Regions from separate parts of the Nocardioides scoriae genome, predicted to be linked through region 2. Evidence: predicted binding sites of a transcription regulator. Region 2 holds the regulator's gene; each other region holds the start of a gene.

Region 1 (2,260 bases), 1.0 Mb from region 2:
CGCAGCAGCCGGGCGACGTCGGGCGAGGGCATCTGGTCGGCCTCGGGAGCGACCGCCTCGACGGCCCGGTCGGCCTCCTTGGCGCTCCAGCCCAGCCCGACCAGCCCGGCCTGCACCTGGGCCTGCCAGCCGGCGGAGGACGCGGTGGTGGTCGCGGGGGCGGCATCGGGCGCCGAGCCGGGAGCACCGATGCGGTCGCGCAGCTCGAGGATGATGCGCTGCGCGCCCTTGACGCCGATGCCGGGCACCGCGGTGAGCGTCTTGACGTCGTCGGAGGCGACGGCCCGGCGCAGCGTCTCGGGGCGGTGCACGGCGAGCATCGCCTGGGCGAGCTTGGGCCCGACCCCGCTGGCCGTCTGCACCAGCTCGAACATCTGCTTCTCGTCCTCGTCGGCGAAGCCGAACAGGGTCAGCGAGTCCTCCCGCACCACCATGCTCGTGGGCAGCGAGGCCTCCGCCCCCAGGCGCAGGCCGGCGATGGTGTCGGGGGTGCAGTGCAGCTCCAGGCCGACGCCCCCCACCTCCAGCACGGTCGAGGTGAGGCCGACGGCGGCCACGCGGCCGCGGACGAAGGCGATCATCGCGGGATCCTTCCGGGAGTGCTCCGGGGGGAGCGGGTCGGGGGGCGGGGCGCGGTGGTCCGGGCGGCCGGGCCGCCGTGCTTGGCCACGGCGGCGGCGAGCCGGTCCGAGGCCCCGCCGCGCCAGACGTGGCAGATGGCCAGGGCCAGCGAGTCGGCGGCGTCGGCGGGCTTGGGCACCGCGTCGAGGCGCAGCAGCCGCGCCACCATCGCGCCGACCTGGGCCTTGTCGGCCCGGCCGTTGCCGGTGACGGCGGCCTTGACCTCGCTGGGCGTGTGCAGCGCGACGGGCAGGCCCCGACGGGCGGCGACGAGCAGGGCCACGCCGCTGGCCTGGGCGGTGCCCATGACCGTGCTGACGTCGCTGCGGCTGAAGACGCGCTCCACGGCCACCGCGTCGGGCCGGGTCCGGTCGAGCCACTCGTCGAGGCCCACCTCGAGCAGGCGCAGCCGGTCGGCGACGAACAGCTCCGAGGAGGTGCGCACCACCCCGACGTCGACCAGCGTCAGCGGCCGCCCGATCGAGCCCTCCACGACCCCCACGCCGCAGCGGGTGAGGCCGGGGTCGATCCCGAGGACCCGCATGGAGGCTCCTGACGTCGTCCGAACACGTGTTCGCACCCACGCTAGCCGGGAGCGCGCCCCGCGACGGTCAGCGACACGGAGCCCCACGAGCCCGGAGCCGGGCGGGACCTCAGGCGTCGACGGTGGCCATCACGTCGTCGGAGACGTCGAAGTTGGCGAACACGTTCTGCACGTCGTCGAGGTCCTCGAGCGCCTCGAGCAGGCGGAACACCTTGCCGGCGCCGTCGGCGTCGAGCTCGACCTGCATGCTCGGGACGAACGACGCCTCGGCGGAGTCGTAGTCGATGCCGGCCGACTGCAGCGCGGAGCGCACGTCGACCAGGTCGGTGGCCTCGCTCACGACCTCGAAGGACTCCCCCAGGTCGTTGACGTCCTCGGCACCGGCCTCCAGCGTGGCCTCGAGCACGTCGTCCTCGGAGACCTGCTTGCCGTCCTGGTCGACCGGGACGATGACGACGCCCTTGCGGTTGAACATGTAGGACACCGACCCCGGGTCGGCCAGCGAGCCGCCGTTGCGGGTCATCGCGGTGCGGACCTCCATCGCGGCGCGGTTCTTGTTGTCGGTGAGGCACTCGACCAGGAACGCCACGCCGTTGGGGCCGTAGCCCTCGTACATGATCGTGCTGTAGTCGGCGCCCCCCGCCTCGGCGCCGGAGCCGCGCTTGACGGCGCGGTCGATGTTGTCGTTGGGCACCGAGGACTTCTTCGCCTTCTGGATGGCGTCGTAGAGCGTCGGGTTGCCGGAGATGTCACCGCCGCCCATGCGCGCGGCGACCTCGATGTTCTTGATCAGCTTGGCGAACATCTTGCCGCGCCGGGCGTCGATGACGGCCTTCTTGTGCTTGGTCGTGGCCCACTTGGAGTGACCGGACATCCGTCCACCTTTCGTCGCGTTCTGCCCGGCAGGTTCAGGAACGTGCCGGCACCAGGTCGCGGAAGAGCCGGTGGACGCGGTCGTCCCCACCCATCTCCGGGTGGAACGACGTCGCCAGCAGCGGGCCCTGCCGAACCGCGACCACCCTACCCGCGGCGGGACCGTGGCCCACACGCGCGAGCACCTCGACGTCCGGCCCGACCTCCTCGACCCACGGCGCC
Region 2 (2,260 bases):
GGTCACATGCTCCACGTGGCTCCGCTCGACGTGGCCCTGCCGATGCGCCAGGGACTGCTGGCCGAGAAGACGGCCGTCTTCACCTCGGCGACGCTGCGCCTGGGGGGCGACTTCGACGCCGTCGCCGGCTCGCTGGGACTGTGGGCCAAGGAGCGGGTGACGGCCGAGACGCCGGTCCCGGAGACGCGCGACGAGGACGACCTGACCCAGTCGTGGGAGGGCCTGGACGTCGGCTCGCCCTTCGACTACCGCCGGCAGTCGATCCTCTACGTCGCCCGCCACCTGCCCCAGCCGGGCCGCGACGGCCTGACGCAGCGCCACCTCGACGAGATCGCCGAGCTGGTCGACGCGGCCGACGGCCGCACCCTGGGGCTGTTCTCCAGCCGGCGGGCGGCCGAGGCCGCTGCGGAGCACGTGCGCGAGGTGCTGCCCCACCTGACGACGTTGGCGCAGGGCGACGCGCAGCTGCCCGAGCTCGCGCGGCAGTTCGTCGGCGACCCCCACACCAACCTGTTCGGGACCCTCAGCCTGTGGCAGGGGCTCGACGTGCCGGGGGACACCTGCCAGCTGGTGCTCATCGACCGGGTGCCGTTCCCGCGACCCGACGACCCGCTGATGTCGGCGCGCCAGCGGGCGGTCGACCAGCGCGGCGGCAACGGCTTCATGTCGGTGGCGGCCACGCACGCGGCGCTGCTGCTGGCGCAGGGCGCCGGCCGGCTGATCCGCACCACGACCGATCGGGGCGTGGTGGCCTGCCTCGACCCGCGACTGGTGACCGCGCGCTACGGCGGCTTTCTGCGGGCGAGCCTGCCCCCGATGTGGCAGACCGAGGACCCGGCGGTGGTGCGCCAGGCGCTGCAGCGGCTCAGCGGGGGCTGAGGCCCCCGCCGAGCAGACGGCTCACATGCGGCGCAGGACCGCGGTGACCTTGCCCAGGATCGTGGCGTAGGTGCCGTCGATGGGGTCGTAGGCCTCGTTGTGGGGCATCAGCCAGACCTTGCCGTCCTTCTTCTGGAAGGTCTTGACGGTGGCCTCGCCGTCGAGCATCGCCGCGACGACCTCGCCGTTCTCGGCGGTCGGCTGCTGGCGCACCACGACGTAGTCGCCGTTGCAGATCGCCGCGTCGACCATCGAGTCGCCCGAGACCTCGAGCAGGAACAGGGTGCCGTCGCCGACCAGCGACTTGGGCAGCGGGAAGATGTCCTCGACCCGCTCCTCGGCCAGGATCGGTCCGCCGGCGGCGATCCGCCCCACCATCGGGACCATCGTGGCCGTCGGCATGGCGTCGCCGGAGCCCGTGGGGTCGTAGGGGGACTCGTCGGCGCTGGCGATCGCCCGGCGCGCGGCCATCAGCTCGGGGATGAAGACCTCGAGCGCGCGCGGCCGGTTGGGGTCGCGCTTGATGAAGCCCTTCTGCTCCAGGACCCGCAGCTGGTGGGCGACGCTGGAGGAGCTCGTCAGGCCCACCAGGGTGCCGATCTCGCGGATGCTCGGCGGGTAGCCGCGCTTCTCGATCGACTCGCGCAGGGTGTTGAGGATGCGCTGCTGACGCGGCGTCAGTCCGGTCACGTCGGGCGCGGCGTCGGGGAGCTCCGAGACCGTGCCGCGGGTCGTGGTCTCGGTCTTCTTGCTGTCTGAGTCGCGCGTCGCCATGCAGGCAACGTAGTCCAGCAGGCGGCGGCACTTCAAACACCTGTTCGAAGTGCGTGTCGCGGCGCGTCGTCGGCGTGTCGCGTGATCCGTGGGGTGGGTGTGACGCACGAGGCGAACATTTGTTCGAGGAATGCTTGTGCGGCTCGAACACCTGCTCTAACGTCGTACACGTGTTCGATCGAACGTCTCTTCGAACCCGACGACGCCGAAGTGCTCCAGAGGCTGTCAGAGGTCGCCGCTAGACATGGTCCAGCACACAGCAGGGGTCGCCACCCACGTCGGGTCACGAGGACCCGGCACTTCCCCGAAAGAGGTTGATCGATGAGCACGCTGAGCATTGCCCCCGAGGTCGTCCCCACGTCCGGCACGACGGTCCGTCGCGCCGCCACGTCGCGGCACCTCCTTTCGGTCCCGTCCTTCGACTTCGCCTCGCCCGTCGAGGCCATCGGCCTCGAGCCGGCCGCCCGCGAGGTGGCCCCGGAGCTGCGCGTGGCCCCCGCCCCGGTGCCGCCGGTCGCCCTGGTCCCGGCCCAGCGCCACCCCGCGGTGGCCCCGGCCGCCGCCGCGGTCTCCCGGCACGCGGTGCGCCCGGCGCGGGCCGCCGTGC
Region 3 (2,260 bases), 920 kb from region 2:
TCGACCAGCGGCGACGAGTCGTACTCCACCGGCACCTTGGTGACGTCGGACGGGTCGATCCCGTTGACCTTGAGCAGCGCGTCGAACAGCGTCTCGTTGCCGCCGGCCTGCACGCCGATCTTCTTGCCGACCAGGTCCTCGGGCGTCGTGATGTCGGCGCCGTCCTTGAGCGAGAGGATCGTGAAGGGGTTCTTCTGGAACTTGGTGCCGACGATCTTCAGCGGCGCCTCCTCCTCGGAGACGACCTGCGCCGTCGCGACCGCGTTGCTCAGGCCGAAGTCGGCGTCGCCGGTCGCGACCAGCGTCTCGATGGGGCCCGGGCCCGGGTCGAGCGCGACCTTCGAGAAGCCGGCGTCGGTGTAGTAGCCCTTGCTGTCGGCGAAGAACTCACCGGCGAACTCGGCGTTCTTGATCCACGACAGCTGCAGGGTGAGGTCGCCGAAGTCGGCCTTCTCCGAGCTGCCGGAGTCGCCGGAGGCGCTCTCCTCGGAGTCCGAGGACCCGCAGCCGGTGAGCACCAGGGCGCCGGCCGCGAGCAGACCGGTGATCGCGTGGCGACGCCCCCGGCTCGTGGTGCGGGCGGGACGGAGGGAGGGGGTCGTGCGCGACAAGTGGTGCTCCTCGACGTGGGGGCGTGGACAGGTGACCCGAGTGCGAGGAACCTAGGTCGGCCGCGTTTCGCCCCCGGATGCCCCAGGTTTCGCCGGCGTTAAGCCACCGGGTGGTCTGGTCCACGCCCCGCCCCTCGGTCCCCGAGGAACGACGAAGCCGTCCCCCGAAGGCCCCCACACCCCTCGGTCCCTGAGCAGGGCCCCCACCCCTCGGTCCCTGAGGAGGGCCGCTGGGCCCGTCTCGAAGGGCCACCTCTCGGTCCCTCAGGAACGACGAAGTCGTGTCTCGAAGGGCCCGACCACCTGGTCCGCGGATCGCACGCAACAGGTACGTACGATCCGCGGACGGGACCCACGTCGGCCCAGACTGGCGCCGGCAGGCAGGGACCAGGGCAGGCGTCGAGGTCCTGAGAACCACGACGTCGTGTCTCGAAAGAGACCACACAGTCAAGCCCCCCTCGGTCCCTGAGGAACGACGAAGTCGCGTCTCGAAGGGCCCACCCCTCGCCCCAGAACACGCTCAGACCGCCTCCCACATATCGAACACGTGATCGATATTGTCGGCGCCAAGCGCTAGGATCGGGCCATGCCCGCCACCACCGCGACCCGCCCGGCACCCACCGTGCCGCAGGCCTGTGGTGCGCCGGTCCGGGGCGCCGCAGACCAGGTCATCCACGAAGCACGCCGCGCCAGGCAGACCGCCCATGCCGCCGAGGTCCGCCAGCTCGAGCTCGCCGTCGAGTGGGCCCTGCTCCACCCCGTCCCGGATGACGGCTACGCCGCGGACTGGTCGCAGAGCGGTGGCCTCTGGGCCGAGGGATCGTCCAGGCTGGCCGGCGAGGGTGCTCCGGAGTGTGCGGAGTTCGCGCCCGTCGAGCTCGCCGCCGCCCTCGGCATCACCCTCGACGCGGGCCGGGCCCTGATCGCCGACGGCCTCGACCTGACCCACCGCCTGCCTCGCCTGTGGGCGCACCTCCAGGCCGGGCGGGTGGAGCCGTGGCGGGCACGGCGGATCGCGCAGGACTCACGCGACCTCGGCCCCGACGCCGTCGCCCACGCCGACCGGCTCATCTCCGCCACCCCCACGAGGATCAGCAAGATCGACGCCCGCCGCCTCGTCGACGAAGCCCGCCTCTACTTCGACCCCGACCGCGCGTGCGAGGACGAACGCCGCCAGCTCGCCCACCGTGGTGTGTGGCTCCGCACCGGGGCCAGCCCAGCGACGACCGACGTGCTCATGACCATGGACACCCCCGACGCGATCGCGTTCGACGACACCCTCAGCGACCTCGCCACCCAGCTCGGACGCCTCGGCGACCGCGACACCCTCGACATCCGTCGCGCCCGAGCCGCCGGACTCCTCGCCAGCCCCCAGCAAGCCCTGGACCTGTTGGCCGGCGAGACCACCGACCTCGACCACGTCCGGGGCGCGCTCGGGTCCGTCGAGCTGGTCGTCCACGTCACGCCCGCCGACCTCGCACCCGCCGACGACACCGGGGCCGGCGCCGCGACCGTCGAACGGCTCGGCGCGGTCACCACCGAGGTCCTCGCCGACTGGGTCCGCCGGACCACCGGCCGCACCGGGACCATCCGGATCCGACCCGTGCTCACCATCCCGACCAGCGACGCCGCAGCCGCCAGCGCCGGAT

What was found. Region 2 encodes LexA, which represses DNA repair genes until DNA is damaged. Its sites were predicted from a motif close to TCGAACANNTGTTCGA; they were not measured.
Region 1: the regulator LexA is predicted to act here: its motif matches at 1,184-1,199, upstream of ruvC (crossover junction endodeoxyribonuclease RuvC).
Region 3: the regulator LexA is predicted to act here: its motif matches at 1,151-1,166, upstream of BLU55_RS12900 (HNH endonuclease signature motif containing protein).

What each region holds. Positions count from the first base shown of each region.
Region 1 is NZ_LT629757.1:739,474-741,733, reverse strand. It holds gene ruvA (Holliday junction branch migration protein RuvA) at 1-581, opposite strand, end outside; gene ruvC (crossover junction endodeoxyribonuclease RuvC) at 578-1,165, opposite strand; gene BLU55_RS03565 (YebC/PmpR family DNA-binding transcriptional regulator) at 1,275-2,039, opposite strand; gene pdxT (pyridoxal 5'-phosphate synthase glutaminase subunit PdxT) at 2,074-2,260, opposite strand, start outside.
Region 2 is NZ_LT629757.1:1,782,226-1,784,485, reverse strand. It holds gene BLU55_RS08500 (ATP-dependent DNA helicase) at 1-879, shown strand, start outside; gene lexA (transcriptional repressor LexA) at 901-1,653, opposite strand; gene BLU55_RS08490 (LysM peptidoglycan-binding domain-containing protein) at 1,975-2,260, shown strand, end outside.
Region 3 is NZ_LT629757.1:2,700,922-2,703,181, forward strand. It holds gene BLU55_RS12895 (ABC transporter substrate-binding protein) at 1-611, opposite strand, end outside; gene BLU55_RS12900 (HNH endonuclease signature motif containing protein) at 1,198-2,260, shown strand, end outside.